Regions from separate parts of the Thalassospira sp. MBR-102 genome, predicted to be linked through region 1. Evidence: predicted binding sites of a transcription regulator. Region 1 holds the regulator's gene; the other holds the start of a gene.

Region 1 (8,376 bases):
GACTGGCCGGGATCAGAAAGATGCTGGCCCAGATCATGGTTGCGGCGGCGCTAACGGTTGCGGGCAGGGCGTTGAAGCGCTTGCCATAGATTGCTGCTCCGGCATAGAGGATCGCTCCGGCCAGAACGGCAAGCTGCCCGCCAACATGCTGCCCTAGTCCGATAATCACACCAGGGCCGACAATCAGAACCACACCAGCAACGCCAAGGCACGCTCCGGCAAGACGAAACCGGTCAACCCGTTCATGCCGTGTCAGAAGGGTCGTGATCAGGAAAACAAAAACCGGTGATGTTGAATTAAGCACACTGGCAAGGCCGCTTTCGACATGTTGCTGTCCCCAAGCAAGTATTGTCCATGCGCCGAGGCTGTTGAAAACCGACTGGATCAGCAATGTGCCGATAACCTTGCCATCGCGCGGAAAACGTTCGCTACGGCAGCACATGACGACGAGAAGAAACAGCGATGCGATGCCAACCCTGATTGCGATCAGGGTAATTGGTGGGATATCGGTCAGCGCGATTTTGATGAACAGATACGACGACCCCCAAAGCAGGGCGAGCACAGCCAGCAAACCGATTTCAAGGGGTAGCGATATTTTGGACGATGTCATTCGGATCTCCGGGGCAGGGGCAATTCTGAACAAATAACCGATTGCTGGCGACCAATGCTTCGATTAACATCGAACTATGAAAGAAGGACCCGATATTGCCCGCGTGGCTACATTGCTTGGCGATCCGGCTCGCGCAAACATGCTGACCGCTCTGATGAGTGGCCGCGCGCTGACCGCTGCAGAGCTGGCACAGGAGGCTGGTGTGACGCCGCAAACGGCGAGTTCACATCTGGCAAAGCTGGAGGCTGGTCAGATCGTCATCCCGCGAAAGCAGGGGCGGCATCGTTATTTTACGCTTTCGGGCCCCGATATTGTCGAGGCATTGGAAGTCCTGATGGGGATTGCCAGTCGGGTCGGACATAATCGGGTCCGAACCGGGCCGAAGGACCCGGCATTGCGCAAGGCACGTGTTTGCTATGATCATTTGGCCGGAGAAATGGGGGTTGCCCTGTTTTCGGGGCTTGAGGCCCGCAAACTGATTTCGACAGATCATAATGGCGTGGCTTTGACAGATGCCGGTGCAGATTTCGCCGAGGCGTTCGGGATTAATCTGAATGAACTGCGTACCAGCCGCAGGCCGCTTTGCCGGGAATGCCTGGATTGGAGCGCCCGACAATCTCATTTGGCAGGGTCGTTTGGTGCTGCGTTACTGGACCGGTTTTATGATCTGGGCTGGGCACAGCGAAGTAAGGAGTCGCGTGTGGTGATTTTCAGCCCCGAAGGCGAACGCAACTTCAAGGCGCTGTGCGATAGTTAATAGTTGTCAGACTTGATCCATCAATAGGCTGTCGACCAGTGCCGGAACCAATTCAGTCGCCCGGCCATATGAACTGTGATCAAACAAGGACGCCCCGAAACCTGGTTCCAGGTTGATCTCGACCGTTTCTGCACCAGATTCTTTACTGGCGATTTGGACGAACCCGGCAGCCGGATAAACGTTCCCTGATGTGCCGATTGAAATGAATAGGCCACATTTGGCAAGAGCAGCATAAATGCGTTCCATTTCAAGCGGCATTTCCCCGAACCAGACAACGTGTGGGCGTAGGCCGCCGGTTTTGGTGCAGGAGGTACAGGGAGTGTCTCGTCCCAGTGGGGCAGACCAGACCGTCAGAAGCCCGCAATGATTGCAGCGGATTTTCAGCAATTCGCCATGCATATGGATAAGGTTTTTTGATCCGGCGCGGTCATGGAGATCGTCGATATTCTGGGTTACCAGCAGAACGTCGCTTGGCCACTTGGTTTCGAGCCGGGCAAGGGCAATATGCGCCTTGTTTGGCTGTATTGCAGGGTCAAGCAGCCCTGCGCGTCTGTCATTGTAAAAGTGATGTACAAGATCGGGATTGTTGATGAATGCCTCAGGCGTTGCGACTTCGGAAATGTCATATTTTGCCCAGATCCCATCGGGGTCGCGGAAGGTATGCAGGCCGCTTTCCTTCGAAATACCGGCCCCGGTCAAGATAACAATCGTTGCGGCTTCATCGCGCAGAATATTGATAATGTCAGGACGAAGCGGCATGGCGTGTTCCGATGTCATTGTTGCAAGCAGGCCAGATTAGACCCGAAATGGACAAAATAAAACGGCCCGCCGTGAAAATGGCAGGGCCGTTTAAATATTTGATCTTTCAAAACCGGTTTGCGGATTCCCGACCGGCAATCAGCCAGCGCTATCAGGCAGAGGTGTCAACATTGCTGCCAGGTTCGTCGTTTTTTGCGGCTTCCTGACCGGCGGGGTTTTTGGTGACCCCGACCATTGCCGGGCGCAAAAGGCGACCTTTGAGCACGTAACCGGCCTGCATTACCTGGGCGACATGGCCGTCTGGATAAGCAGGATTTGGCATTTCAAACACGGCTTGATGATGATTGGGGTCAAGTTTTTCCCCAAGCGGTTCAAGCTTTTCAACGCCGTTCTTTTCCAGTGCCTTAAGAAGCGTCTGTTCGGTCATTTCAACGCCTTCAACCAGCTTTTTCATCGTCGGGTCGGCATTGGACGTGTCGCCAGCAGCCTCAAGGGCGCGGCGGAGGTTGTCACCTACATCAAGCAGTTCGCGGGCAAATTTGGTAATCGCATAGTTCCCGGCGTCCTCGACGTCTTTCTTCGCGCGACGGCGCGTGTTTTCCACCTCGGCGGCGGCGCGCAATAGGCGGTCTTTCAACTCAGCAACTTCTGCTTCAAGTGCTGCAACCGGATCTGTGGTGGCTTCGCCACCTTCGGCTTCGGTTGCTTCTGAGACGACATCCTCTGCGGCAGTTTCTTCTGCCGACGCGGCATCATGCAGATCGTCCTGGTTGTTCTTTGCGGTTTCCGACATGGCTAACCTGTACCTTCAATTTGTGTGGCCTGACACGCAGCGCCAACGTTTATCCAATCAGTCGCCCGACCAGCTTGGCGGTGTAATCGACCAGCGGAATGATCCGGGCATAATTGATCCGGGTCGGCCCGACAACCCCGATTGCGCCCACAATGCTGCCTTCGGCATTCTGATAGGGCGAAATCACCATCGAAAGCCCCGATCCGCCGAACAATTTGTTCTCGGACCCGATGAAAATCTGCACACCTTGGGCAATCGTGGTGACATCAAGCAATTCAATCATCTGATCGCGTGCTTCGAGCACGTTGAACAGCCTTCTTACGGTTTCGAGCTGTTCGATCGTGTCGATATTTTCAAGCAATTGCGACTGGCCCTTTACGATCAGGGACGAACCCTTGACCCCGCCGGCCCATGTCGCAAGTCCGGCATCAATCAGTCCAGCCGACAATTCGTCGAGTTCCTGTTTGATGCGGTCGCGTTCCAAACTCATCAATTGCCGGGCGTCATCAAGTGTCTTTCCGGCCAACCGGGTATTTAGATAGTTCGATGCTTCTGTCAATGCCGAGGTCGGCAAATCGGGCGGAACATCAAGGATACGATTTTCAACATTACCGGTCTGCGAAACCAGAACCGCAAGGACCTTGCCCGGCGAAAGCGCAACAAATTCAATCTGTTTTAAACGGATGCCATCGGTTTTCGGTGCAACCACAAGCCCTGCACAGCGTGACAGCCCCGAAAGCATACTTGTGGCCTCGCCCAGCATCTGATCAAGGGAATATCCGGCCTGCTCGCAATTTTTAGTCAATTGATCGCGCTCGGCATTTGGTAGATCACCGACTTCCATCAGCGCATTGACGAAAAGACGCAGGCCTTTCTCGCTTGGCAATCGACCGGCCGAAATATGGGGGGCAACCAGAAGCCCCATTTCCTCAAGATCGGACATGACATTGCGGATGGTCGCCGCCGAGAGGTTTTCTGACATGCGGCGCGCGATGGATCGTGATCCGATCGGTTCGCCGGTTTCGACATAGGCATCTACGATCTGGCGAAAGACTTCGCGGGATCGCGCGTTCATGTCGCCCAGCAATGTGTCGTCAAACAGCGCCATGTTAAACCTGTCAAAACCAAATGTGTTGCGTGGAATTTAGTGAGGTGGCGGGCAGGCGTCAATGAAGCTGGCAGATTGGTGATAGCCGGAGGACGGGCAAACGATGGTATCAATCAGGAAGTTAGTCCTGCCAAATCTTTGAATTCGTCGCGAATCGAGTGCCATTTATGGTTTTTGCGCGTGGATCTGAGGCATAGTGTTGCTGGGATTTTGCCGTTATTTTCGGGGAAACTGCTGGACCTTTGATACGATGCTCAGTAGCTTTGGCCGCAATTTCAGCCATCGTTGATCAGCCATGCAGGTTGATCCGACCCAGAACAAAGAGGTTCAGACCCCATGCGTCCATCCGGCCGTAATTTCGATCAGCTTCGCGACGTTTCCATTGAGACAGGTGTTTCCAAATATGCAGAGGGCTCCTGCCTGATTAAATTTGGCGATACCCATGTGATTTGTACCGCGACGGTCGAGGACAAGGTGCCAGGCTGGATGCGTAATTCCGGCAAGGGTTGGATCACTGCAGAATATGGCATGCTGCCGCGTGCAACCGACAGCCGCATGCAGCGCGAGGCCGCACGCGGTGGCCAGTCGGGTCGGACCCAGGAAATCCAGCGCCTGATCGGGCGTTCGATCCGTGCGGTCGCTGACCTTAAGGGCATGGGTGAAATGCAGATGCGCCTTGATTGCGACGTTATCCAGGCTGATGGCGGAACACGCACCGCATCAATCACGGGTGCCTATGTTGCCGCCCATCTGGCGTTTCAGGGCGTACGCCGTCTTGGCCTGATCAAGGAAATCCCGTTGACTCAGCCGGTTGCCGCAATTTCGTGCGGTATTTATCAGGGTGAAGCGGTTCTTGATCTTGATTATGCCGAAGACAGCAATGCGGGTGCGGATGCGAACTTTGTTCTGGCGGGCAGTGGCGGCATTGTTGAGGTTCAGGCGACCGCGGAAGATGTGCCGTTTGATCGTTCTGCTTATGACAAGATGTTTGAACTGGCGGAAAAAGGCTGCAAGGAACTGTTTGCCAAACAGCGAGCAGCGATTGGCATCTAAGAATTTATTCGGGCGAGCCTGGATATGGTTCGCCCGATATTGTTTTTGTGGTTTTCAACCGTCTTCGTCTTAACGACCCGAATATCTCTAGGCAGCATCATGGCCCGTCGCTTTACGGAAAAAAAACTCGTTATTGCCAGCCACAACAAAGGCAAGATCAAGGAGATTGCCGAACTGCTTGATCCGTTCGGGATCGAAGTGGTTTCAGCAGGCGATTTGAATCTTCCCGAACCCGAAGAAACCGAAAACAGTTTTATTGGCAATGCACAGTTGAAGTCGTTGGCGGCAACAAAGGCCGCCAATCTGCCAGCCCTGTCTGATGATAGCGGCATGGCGGTTTCCGCCCTTGATGGGGCGCCGGGCATTTATTCAGCGCGCTGGGCCGGGCCGGACAAGGATTTTGATATGGCGATGGAAAAGGTCCAGAACGGGATCGGGAACCATCCTGACCGCCGGGCGGCCTTTATCTGCGCCTTGTCTCTGGCTTGGCCAGACGGTCATGTGGAGAATTTTGAAGGTCGTGTTGAAGGTGAAATCGTTTGGCCCAAACGTGGCCGTCACGGTTTTGGCTATGATCCGATTTTCCAGCCAAAAGGTTATGAGCAGACCTTTGGGGAAATGGACCCGGCACAGAAACATGCAATGAGCCATCGCGCGGATGCGTTTCGCCAGCTGGTCAAGGCTTGCTTCGAGTAAGGATTTTAGGCGGCCAACTGCCTGCATCGAACCTATGCACGCATCGCTGATGTAACTATCGGTGGTGCGTGTTACTTTATCCGTCTTTCCCGCAGTCGAAGATCGAGAACCGCGTGTCCCTAGCAACCGCAGAAGCTGTCCCGTTTGGCATCTATATCCATTGGCCGTTTTGCCTGTCGAAATGTCCTTATTGCGATTTCAATAGTCATGTTGCTGACAAGGTTGATCATGCGCGCTGGAGGGCGGCATTGCGTGCGGAACTTGCCGCAGGTGCTGCGCGTCATCCCGGCCGCACGGTCGGATCGGTATTCTTTGGTGGTGGGACACCGTCGCTGATGGATCCGGAAACCGCAGGGGCCCTGATCGCCGATATCAAAACCTTCTGGCCGGTAACCGATGACATCGAAATCACGCTTGAAGCCAATCCGGGTACGGTTGAAATCAATCGGTTCTCGTCTTTTGCTTCCAATGGCATCAACCGGGTCTCAATTGGCATTCAGGCGCTCAATGACCGCGATCTTAAATTTCTGGGGCGTGTGCACAATGCGGCTGAAGCCATGCGTGCTCTTGATGTTGCGGCGAATGTGTTTGACCGGTTTTCGTTCGATCTGATTTATGCCCGGCCCGAACATGATCCGAGAGCCTGGCGTCATGAGCTGCGCGAAGCACTTGAGATCGCGCGCGGTCATATTTCGCTTTATCAGTTGACGATCGAACCGGGAACGCAGTTCCATACCTTGCATCAGCGCGGTGATCTCGTTGTACCCGATGAAGACCTTGCGACCGATCTTTATGAAATCACCCAGGAAGAAACCAAAGCCGCCGGTTATGGTTGTTACGAGGTTTCCAACCATGCCCGACCCGGGCAGGAAAGCCGCCATAACCTCGTATACTGGCGCTATGGCGATTATCTCGGCATTGGTCCGGGTGCACATGGCCGCGAAGCCGTCATTCAGCCAGATGGTAGCACTAAACCAATGGCGGTGCGCCGTCATCGTGCGCCGGAAATCTGGCTTGATCGTGTGGAAAAGCAGGGACACGGCACGCAGGAAGAAACCGCTTTGGTTGCGGATGAACGCCTTATTGAAATGGTGATGATGGGGCTGCGCCTGAATGAACCCATTCCGGTGGGACGCTTCGAGCGGATTATTGGCAAAACCCCGCGCGAGGCATTGGATTCAGAACGTCTTGAAACCCTGATTGCGTCGGGCGATCTGATTTGCGATCAGGCCGGATTGCGCACGACCGATCAGGGGCGGAACCGTTTGAACGGGGTTCTCAGATACTTGTTCGACCATTCGGCGTGATCGCGGATGAGCGGGAAAATCAAGATTTTCCTTATGTCTTGCGACGGTGGGCGATTTTCAAAGACGCGTTTTGCAAAACCCTCAAAAAGGTTGTTGACACTGAAGTTTGGCAGCGTATATTGCGCCCCGTTCCGGCGGGTTCCGTCGGGCAAATACCACAAGCCCCTATGCCCAGGTGGCGGAATTGGTAGACGCGCTGGCTTCAGGTGCCAGTGGCCGCAAGGTCGTGGAAGTTCGAGTCTTCTCCTGGGCACCATACCCCAGCACATGGACGATGTGCTGGGGTATTGTCGTTGTAGGATGAATTTCGCAGCTTTTGTCTTTCTGTAACGGGGATTACTGGTTACAAGCGAAAACCACTTCAAAAAAGAGCCTTGGATATGATGCGACCTGACGTTAGTTTCGTTCTACCGGTTTATAACAAGGCTTCTGTGCTTCCTTATTTTTTCGAGTCCCTGTTGGCTCAAACCGGTGATGTTTCCTTTGAAGTTATTTTTATTGACGACGTATCGACTGACAATTCGTTGGAAATACTGAACGAATATGCCGGATCGCATGACTTTGTTCGTGTGATTAACAACGAAGTCAATGCAGGACCATCCATTCGACTTAATCAGGGGGCGGCGGAAGCAAAGGGCAAATATCTCGCGCTATTTGATTGCGACGAGATTCTTGCACCGGACGCGCTTAAAACTATGCTGTCACTCGCGAAACAGCAGGGTGCCGATATGGTGCACGGACGGGGGCGGAAGACTAACGCACCGATTGAAGATGTTATTGCCGAGCCGATTGGTGAGAATTTCAGCTTTACAATCCACAATGATCCACTTGATCGGATATTAGGGCGCGGCATGGTGCGTATGACTTGGCTGGTGACGCAGGAATTGTTTCAAAGGGCTGAAGGATGTGATGAAACTGTTTTTGTTCAGGATGAGTCACTGGCACTGCGACTGGCGTCGAAAGCTCGACGTATTGTTGATGCCGATATGACTGTGACAATGGTTCCCGATATGGGAAGCCATATTTCACAAAATACTTTGCAACTGAATCATGATCGTTTTCTAGTTTATCTGAACTTTTTGCAGGCACATTCTGAGTTGTCTTCGGATTTACGTATAAGGATTTATCAGAAATGCATTTCTGCAGTCAAAAAAGCGCGCAAGGATGATGCTCCTTTCGCTGCTATTCCGGTTTTGACACGCTATGTGATGGGGAAAATCGGCTTCGTTGATCCAGCTCCAGAATCTCTGATGTATTATAGGAATATTTTCTACGAATTGCCGAATATTCGTC
Region 2 (8,376 bases), on a different contig from region 1:
ACGGTAGTTTTCTGTATAATAATCGCCTACATGAAGAAACCTTCAACGATCCGCGTCACCAGCGCCAAACAGAAATACAGGACTTTTCATGAGCTACGATCGCCAATGGGTGGCTGATGCCATCAATATCATCGAAGCCGACTTCAACCGGTCTGCAGACACCCATCTGATCCGTCTTGATCTGCCGTCACTTGATGGCATCGGGCTTTACCTCAAGGATGAATCGACCCATCCGTCCGGCAGCCTGAAGCATCGCCTGGCGCGCTCATTGTTCCTGTATGGCCTTTGCAATGGCTGGATATCCAAAGACACCCCGATCATCGAGGCATCAAGCGGCTCCACTGCCGTGTCCGAAGCCTATTTTGCCCGCCTTCTGGGGCTTCGCTTTATTGCGGTGATGCCCAAATCAACATCGCAACAGAAAATCGATCAGATCGCCTTTTATGGCGGCGAAAGCCATCTGGTCGAACACAGCGGCCAGATTTATGCCGAATCCCAACGCCTGGCGCGGGAACTGGGCGGCCATTACATGGACCAGTTCACCTATGCCGAACGCGCAACTGACTGGCGGGGTAACAACAATATCGCTGAAAGCATCTTTGACCAGCTCAAACGCGAACCCCACCCTGTTCCGCGCTGGATCATTGTTGGTGCCGGTACGGGTGGAACATCTTCTACCATTGGTCGCTATATCCGTTACGGACAGATCCTTGGCATGGGATGCGAACTTTGCGTCGCGGATCCGGAAAACTCTGTTTTCTATGACGCTTATGAAACCGGCAAATGTGACATCACCGGGCAAAAGGCATCACGCGTCGAAGGCATCGGTCGCCCGCGCGTTGAACCAAGCTTTAATCCCAACGTCGTCGATCACATGATCCGCGTACCGGATGCCGGCAGCTTCGCCGCCCTGCAATATCTGGAAAAACATATGGGCCGTCGCTGCGGCGGGTCGACCGGCACCAACCTGATCGCCACCCTGTCACTGATCAGTCAGATGAAAAAGACCGGCGAAAGCGGATCGGTTGTTACCCTTCTGTGCGATGGCGGTGATCGCTATCGCGATACCTATTACAATCCCGACTGGATCACCAAACAGGGCATCGACCTTGACCCTTGGCATGCCGCCCTCGAAGCCTTCGATAAAACCGGTGTGTTTGAAATGCCGATGGATTGCTGCACGGCTCACTAACCATCGCCATGCGACCGCAGACAAAAAAGACGGGCGGATTTCTCCGCCCGTTCAGGTGCTTCATCAAGGTTGAGGCAAAACTTACCCGGAAATCGCAATCTTGCGCGGCTCCGGCTTCACTTCCGCTACTTTAGGGAGAGTGAGCGTCAGGACACCGTTCTTGAACGATGCCGCAATCTTGTCTGCATCGACGGTATCAGGTAGACGGAATGAACGTTTGAAGCTGCCATAGGTGCGCTCAATAACACGGGCACCATCATTGCTTTCACGGGTTGATTTCTTTTCACCCGTAATCGTCAGGACACCTTCAAGTACCGACACATCAACATCGTCCTGTTCAACACCCGGAAGTTCGGCGGCAAGTTCGATATTGTCATCAGTTTCGTGGACGTCGATGCGCGGGGTCAAAATCTTTTGCGACACCTCGTCACCACTTGCACCAGCAGAATTCACAAGCCCGTCACGTCCAAAGATCGAGCCGATCATACGATCAAAATCACGTCCGAAAACACCAAACGGATCACCATATGCCGGACGCGAAGCCAGACGACGAGCAGTACCATTTACAGTCTGAAGACCAGTCATAATTACCCTCCTAAACAGACAGGTAGTTCTTGCGCCACAGGTCCAGACATGCTGCAACCCTGACGCGTACAAGGCCACCATGGCCCTTCGATTCAACAAATAGATCAGGGTCATTTTTCCGCAAGTAGGTGCACGCATTTTTTTGAAAATTTTTTAGCTCCTTATCTCGCCCTCATCGGTGTCCTTATCTGGCCGACCATTCCACAAGACGGAAAAGCCTTGGATCCCTATGGCGCGAACTGCAATTTCCAACTAGCTTCATGTCATTGTCGGTAGGAACCCCTGCCCCCACTGATACAGGACACCTCCATGAGCCACCTTTTTACGCAGCTCTGCCTTGGCAAGCTTGAACTGGAAAACCGCATTGTCATAGCGCCGATGTGCCAATATTCCGCCGATAACGGTAAAGCCACGGCATGGCACGACATGCATCTTGGCAATCTTGCCCAATCCGGTGCCGGCCTTCTGATAATCGAGGCATCTGCGATTGAACCCGAAGGCCGCATTACCTATGGCGATCTTGGACTATGGGACGATGAAACCGAAGCAGCCCTTGGCAAGACCCTCGCCGCTGTGCGCAGCCATTCCGACATGCCAATTGCCATCCAGCTTGCCCATGCCGGGCGTAAGGCATCCTGCGAAAAGCCTTGGGATGGTGGTGGCGCCATTGCACCGGATCATGAAAATGGCTGGCAGGTTGTTGCCCCGTCCGCTGTTCCGTTCCGTGCAGGCGACCCGGAACCAGAGGCACTCAACACCTCACGCATCCGCGAAATCATTCAGGGCTTTGCCGATGCGGCCAAGCGCGCGGATCGACTTGGTCTTGATGCCATCGAAATTCACGGGGCACACGGGTACCTGCTCCATCAATTCCTCTCACCACATTCCAACAAACGCGATGACGACTATGGCGGATCGCTTGAAAATCGTATGCGGATCGTGATCGAGGTTTATGATGCAGTTCGCGCAGCTTTCGATCCTGCCAAACCGGTCGGCATTCGGATTTCGGCTTCTGATTGGGTCGAAGGCGGCTGGGATATTGATCAAAGCGTCGAATTGGCCCGTGTCCTGAAGGAACGCGGTTGCGATTTTATCCATGTGTCATCTGGCGGTCTTCACATCGATCAGAATATCCCCGTTGGCCCGAACTATCAGGTCCCCTTTGCAGATCGCATCAAATCGGAAACCGGCATGACCACCATCGCGGTTGGCCTGATTACCGAAGCAGAACAGGCAGAGGCCATTGTCTTCACCGGTCAGGCCGATGCCATTGCGCTGGCGCGTGGCATTCTTTATGACCCGCGCTGGCCGTGGCATGCGGCAGCAAGCCTTGGTGCCGAGGTCAAGGCGGCCAATCAGTATCTGCGCTGTCAGCCACGCACACTTAAAAAGCTGTTCGGTTAATCTGAAAAATCCCCGCAACTCATCTGATTGCGGGGATTTTTATCGCAATCGATACAAAAACAAAAAGGGCCTCGCAAATGCGAGACCCTTTCCGTAGCAAGAAGGTCGGTTGGTGGTAAGGCTTAGAAGCCCATACCGCCCATACCGCCCATACCACCCATGCCGCCCATGTCAGGCGCGCCACCGGAGGATTTATCTTCCGGCTTTTCAGCGATCATGCATTCGGTGGTGATCAGCAGACCTGCGACCGATGCTGCGTCCTGCAGGGCAGTACGAACAACTTTGGCCGGGTCGATGATGCCGGCTTTGACCAGGTTGGTGTATTCACCTTTCTGGGCGTCGAAGCCGAATTCAACATCGTCCTGCTCAAGCAGCTTGCCAGCGACAACTGCGCCATCAACACCTGCGTTCTGAGCGATCTGACGGACCGGAGCCTGCAGCGCGCGACGAACGATGTCGACACCGATGGTCTGGTCATGGTTTACACCTTCAAGACCGTCAAGAGCGCGGGTCGCGTACAGCAGAGCCGTACCGCCACCAGCAACGATACCTTCTTCAACAGCAGCGCGAGTTGCGTGCAGGGCATCGTCAACGCGGTCTTTGCGTTCTTTCACTTCGATTTCCGAAGCGCCACCGATTTTGATCACGGCAACACCGCCAGCGAGTTTCGCAAGACGTTCCTGCAGTTTCTCGCGGTCATAATCCGAAGTGGTTTCTTCGATCTGTGCACGGATCTGGCCAACGCGGGCTTCGATCTGGGCTTTCTCACCGGCACCATCAACGATGGTGGTTTCTTCTTTGGTGATGGTGATCGATTTCGCGGTACCGAGCATATCGAGCGTAACGCTCTCAAGCTTGATGCCAAGATCTTCTGAGACAACCTGACCACCGGTAAGGATGGCAATGTCTTCGAGCATTGCTTTGCGACGATCGCCGAAGCCCGGTGCTTTGACAGCAGCGATTTTCAGACCGCCGCGCAGCTTGTTGACGACGAGGGTCGCAAGAGCTTCGCCTTCGACGTCTTCAGCAATGATAAGAAGCGGCTTTCCCGACTGAACGGCAGCTTCCAGAAGCGGCAGCAGCGGCTGCAGCGAGGAAACTTTTTTGTCGAACAGAAGAACATACGGGTTGTCGAGTTCGGCAACCATCTTTTCCGGATTGGTTACGAAGTACGGCGACAGGTAACCACGATCAAACTGCATGCCTTCGACAACGTCGAGTTCGGTGTGCAGGCCCTTGGCTTCCTCGACGGTGATAACACCTTCGTTGCCAACTTTTTCCATGGCTTCAGCGATCATGTCGCCGACTTCACGGTCACCGTTGGCCGAAATGTTACCAACCTGTGCGATTTCGTCCTTGCCCGACACTTTACGTGCGCGGCTCTGGATGGCTTCAATTACTTTGGTCGTCGCAAGATCGATACCGCGTTTCAGGTCCATCGGGTTCATGCCTGCAGCAACGGACTTGTTGCCTTCACGAACGATTGCCTGTGCCAGAACGGTTGCGGTGGTGGTGCCGTCACCAGCCAGATCGGCGGTTTTGGAAGCCACTTCACGCAGCATCTGTGCGCCCATGTTTTCGAACTTGTCAGAAAGTTCGATTTCCTTGGCCACCGAAACACCGTCCTTGGTCACACGCGGTGCGCCAAAGGATTTTTCGATGACAACGTTACGGCCTTTCGGGCCGAGCGTCACTTTAACGGCATCAGCAAGGATGTCGACACCGCGCAGCATTTTGGCGCGGGCGTCGGTGGAGAATTTCACTTCTTTAGCAGCCATAATATTCTTTCCTCTCTATGAGACGGATGAACGTGGATTTAAGTCACCAAAAGGCTGACTTATTCCATGATGCCCATAATGTCGGACTCTTTCATGATCAGCAGCTCTTCGCCATCGACCTTGACTTCGGTGCCCGACCATTTGCCGAACAGAACCTTGTCACCAGCCTTGACGTCAAGCGCGACAAGCGAGCCGTCTTCTTTGCGAACACCGGAACCGACAGCGATGATCTCGCCTTCCTGCGGTTTTTCTTTCGCGGTATCCGGGATAATGATGCCACCGGCAGTCTTGGTGTCGGATTCGACACGACGGACCAGCACACGATCATGTAACGGACGGAACTTCATGTTAGACAACTCCGTGTTTAAGCTAAGGCTCGTTTTAAACTAAAACTAACCGGGATGAGCCCGTATTAGCACTCACCCCCGGCGAGTGCTAACAGCATGTATTGAAGCCATCGGAATTTGTCAACAGAAGAGAGCAAAAGGACGCAAAAATATCATGATTTTGGGGATTTTCTCGCACTTGCGAGAATGAAGCCGACGCGCTTCGCCCACGCGCCGCGCCACGATCATTTTCTGATGCCATGCCTATCACGCGACACCTCACATGACAAAGGGCAATATTGTGACACGATTTCCGAAATTCTTCATTCGCCAGCATAAACTCATTGGCGTTGATTTAACCAAATCCCCAACGCATCTTTATAAGTTATGCTAAGTAGGATATTCGTCTTGCAGGTCATTAGCCCGACTGGACCACTTGGGTCCCAAAATGGTGATTTTATGAAGATCGAATCTCTGGAAATTCCCGAGGTCAAACTGCTCTTCCCGAGAAAATTCGAAGACGAGCGGGGATTCTTCTCCGAAACCTATAATCAGGAGGAGTTTTCACAGGCCGGAATCACGCAGGATTTCGTTCAGGATAACCATTCCTTTTCCAAAAGCCCCGGTGTTTTGCGCGGCCTGCATTTCCAGCGCGAACCGTATGCCCAAGACAAACTCGTTCGGGTTCTGCGCGGTCGAATCCTAGACGTTGCCGTCGACATTCGTCCCAATTCGCCAACACTTGGCAAATCGGTTATTGCCGAAATCAACGCCGATGACTGGAACCAGATTTTTGTTCCGCGCGGATTTGCTCATGGTTTTCTGACGCTCGCCCCCGACACAGAAGTCGTCTACAAGGTCAGCAGGCCTTACACCCCTTCGGCCGAGCATGCTATTCTATGGAACGATCCGGATCTTGGCATCAACTGGCCGATGGATGAAAGCCAGCTGATACTGTCAGCCAAAGATACCAATGCGATGTCGTTCAAAAAGTATCTTGAAACAGTTAGAGACGAAAACTGAACTGTCGTCTACATCCGATGCAGGCTGCGCAAAACGGATATTAGATAGTCGCGATACGAGCTGGCACCAAAGGCATCAATCAGCTTTTCAAATTGCCCCTCATCAATCAGACCTGTGCGTAATGCTATTTCTTCGGGACAAGCAATTTTAAGGCTTTGCCGCTTTTCTACTGTTTCAACAAAGTTTGCGGCATCAAGCATCGCACCATGGGTTCCAGTATCAAGCCAGGCATATCCGCGCCCCATCTTTTCCACATGCAACTGCCCGCGTTCCAGATACGCATTGTTGACATCGGTAATTTCAAGCTCGCCACGCGCCGATGGTTTTATGGATCTTGCGATTTCAACGACCTGCGCGTCATAGAAATACATCCCGGTCACGGCATAATTCGATTTCGGCTCTTTCGGCTTTTCTTCAATTCCCTTTGCCATTCCCTTGTTATCGAATTCGACGACACCGTAACGTTCAGGGTCCTGCACATAATAGGCAAAAACCGTTGCGCCGGTGGTCTGCTTCATCGCGTTGACCAGAAGCTCGGTCAGGCCATGCCCGAAAAATATGTTATCCCCCAGAACCAGACAGCACGGGTCATCGCCGATAAATGCAGCCCCAACCCGAAACGCATCGGCAAGACCGCGGGGCTCTTCCTGAACTGCATATTCGATCTGAAGCCCCCACCTCTGACCATCACCCAACAGCTCACGAAATAACGGTAAATCGCGCGGCGTACTGATCAAAAGGATTTCCCTGATCCCGGCCAACATCAATGTCGTCAGCGGGTAATAGACCATTGGCTTGTCGTAAACCGGCAACAGCTGCTTTGACACAACCATTGTCGACGGATGCAACCGCGATCCGGTTCCGCCCGCAAGAATGATGCCTTTACGCATTTTCTATCTGCCCGCTTCAAGGTTGTTCAAACATGTCGGAAGGCTTTCCGAAATATCAGGCAGCCCATAACCGAAAGTATCGGTAAATTTCTGTGTCGACATTATGGAATAGGCTGGACGCTTGGCAATCGTTGGAAAGGCATCCGAGTTTACCGGATCGATCCTGCAATTTTTCCCAGTCCAATTTGCCCCAAACTGCGCAATCGCTGCATCCTGAATACGTTTGGCGAAATCAAACCACGTCATCTGATTATCGGAAACAAGATGGTATGTCCCAAACCCGTTAAAGTTCAGATCAAGTATCACCGGTAATAATCGCAAGGTCGCATTCGCCAGATCAATTGCCGATGTCGGACATCCATGCTGATCATTCACAATCGTCAGAACATCACGTTGCGCCATTAATCCCAGCATCGTTTTCACGAAATTCTTGCCAAACGGACTGTAAACCCAGGCTGTGCGCAAAATAAGGTGGCGCTTAGCCGCAGCCCTCACCGCGCATTCGCCTGCCAGTTTGCTGGCACCGTAAACGCCAAGTGGCGCGACCGGATCATCTTCGCAGTATGGGCGCTGTGACGCGCCATCAAAAACATAATCGGTTGAAAAATGGATCAGCGGAATATCAAGATCGTCGGCAGCCCGGGCCATCATATCAACAGCATCGCAGTTGATATGATAGGCGTTCTCACGATCATTTTCGGCAAGATCAACAGCCGTATAAGCAGCAGCATTGATGATCACATGCGGTTGATTGTCCCGAATGGCCGAAGCAATTGTCGACAGATCAGATAAATCACACTTGCTTCGATCCAAGAGTGTCAAACGGACTTTCGGAAAAGCCGCGCCACATAGCGCCAGACTTCTTCCCAATTGGCCGTTTGCGCCAAAGACAAGTGCATTAATCATCACTATTTCACCGTTCCGAGCCGCTCACCTGCATATTTATCTTTCAGGATGGGCTCCCACCACGCCCGATTTGCCAGATACCATTTCACTGTCTGCTCCAGACCGCTTTCAAAGCTGTGTTTTGGTTCCCAGCCAAGCTCGTCGCGTGTCTTGGATGGATCAATCGCATACCGCCAGTCATGCCCCGGGCGGTCGGTCACGAACCGAACCTGCGCCTCAAAGTCACCTGTCACAGCATCGGGCTGAAACCGCGACACAACATCAAATATGCT

The links. Region 1 encodes HrcA, which represses chaperone genes, less so after heat shock. Its sites were predicted from a motif close to GTTAGCACTCNCCNNNGGNGAGTGCTAAC; they were not measured.
Region 2: groES (co-chaperone GroES) is a predicted target of HrcA. The motif match lies at 5,371-5,399, and genes of this name have one in related genera.

What each region holds. Positions count from the first base shown of each region.
Region 1 covers NZ_JBEPTC010000002.1:661,943-670,318, reverse strand. Annotated here, with positions in the region: gene ABIE64_RS06410 (DMT family transporter) at 1-610, opposite strand, end outside; gene ABIE64_RS06405 (ArsR/SmtB family transcription factor) at 687-1,367, shown strand; gene ABIE64_RS06400 (NAD-dependent deacylase) at 1,374-2,126, opposite strand; gene grpE (nucleotide exchange factor GrpE) at 2,278-2,919, opposite strand; gene hrcA (heat-inducible transcriptional repressor HrcA) at 2,969-4,027, opposite strand; gene rph (ribonuclease PH) at 4,364-5,080, shown strand; gene rdgB (RdgB/HAM1 family non-canonical purine NTP pyrophosphatase) at 5,180-5,776, shown strand; gene hemW (radical SAM family heme chaperone HemW) at 5,890-7,083, shown strand; tRNA gene ABIE64_RS06370 (tRNA-Leu) at 7,253-7,339, shown strand; gene ABIE64_RS06365 (glycosyltransferase family 2 protein) at 7,464-8,376, shown strand, end outside.
Region 2 covers NZ_JBEPTC010000001.1:643,738-652,113, reverse strand. Annotated here, with positions in the region: gene ABIE64_RS03175 (PLP-dependent cysteine synthase family protein) at 89-1,192, shown strand; gene ABIE64_RS03170 (Hsp20/alpha crystallin family protein) at 1,274-1,777, opposite strand; gene ABIE64_RS03165 (NADH:flavin oxidoreductase/NADH oxidase) at 2,087-3,181, shown strand; gene groL (chaperonin GroEL) at 3,304-4,959, opposite strand; gene groES (co-chaperone GroES) at 5,019-5,306, opposite strand; gene rfbC (dTDP-4-dehydrorhamnose 3,5-epimerase) at 5,745-6,308, shown strand; gene rfbA (glucose-1-phosphate thymidylyltransferase RfbA) at 6,317-7,198, opposite strand; gene rfbD (dTDP-4-dehydrorhamnose reductase) at 7,202-8,104, opposite strand; gene rfbB (dTDP-glucose 4,6-dehydratase) at 8,107-8,376, opposite strand, start outside.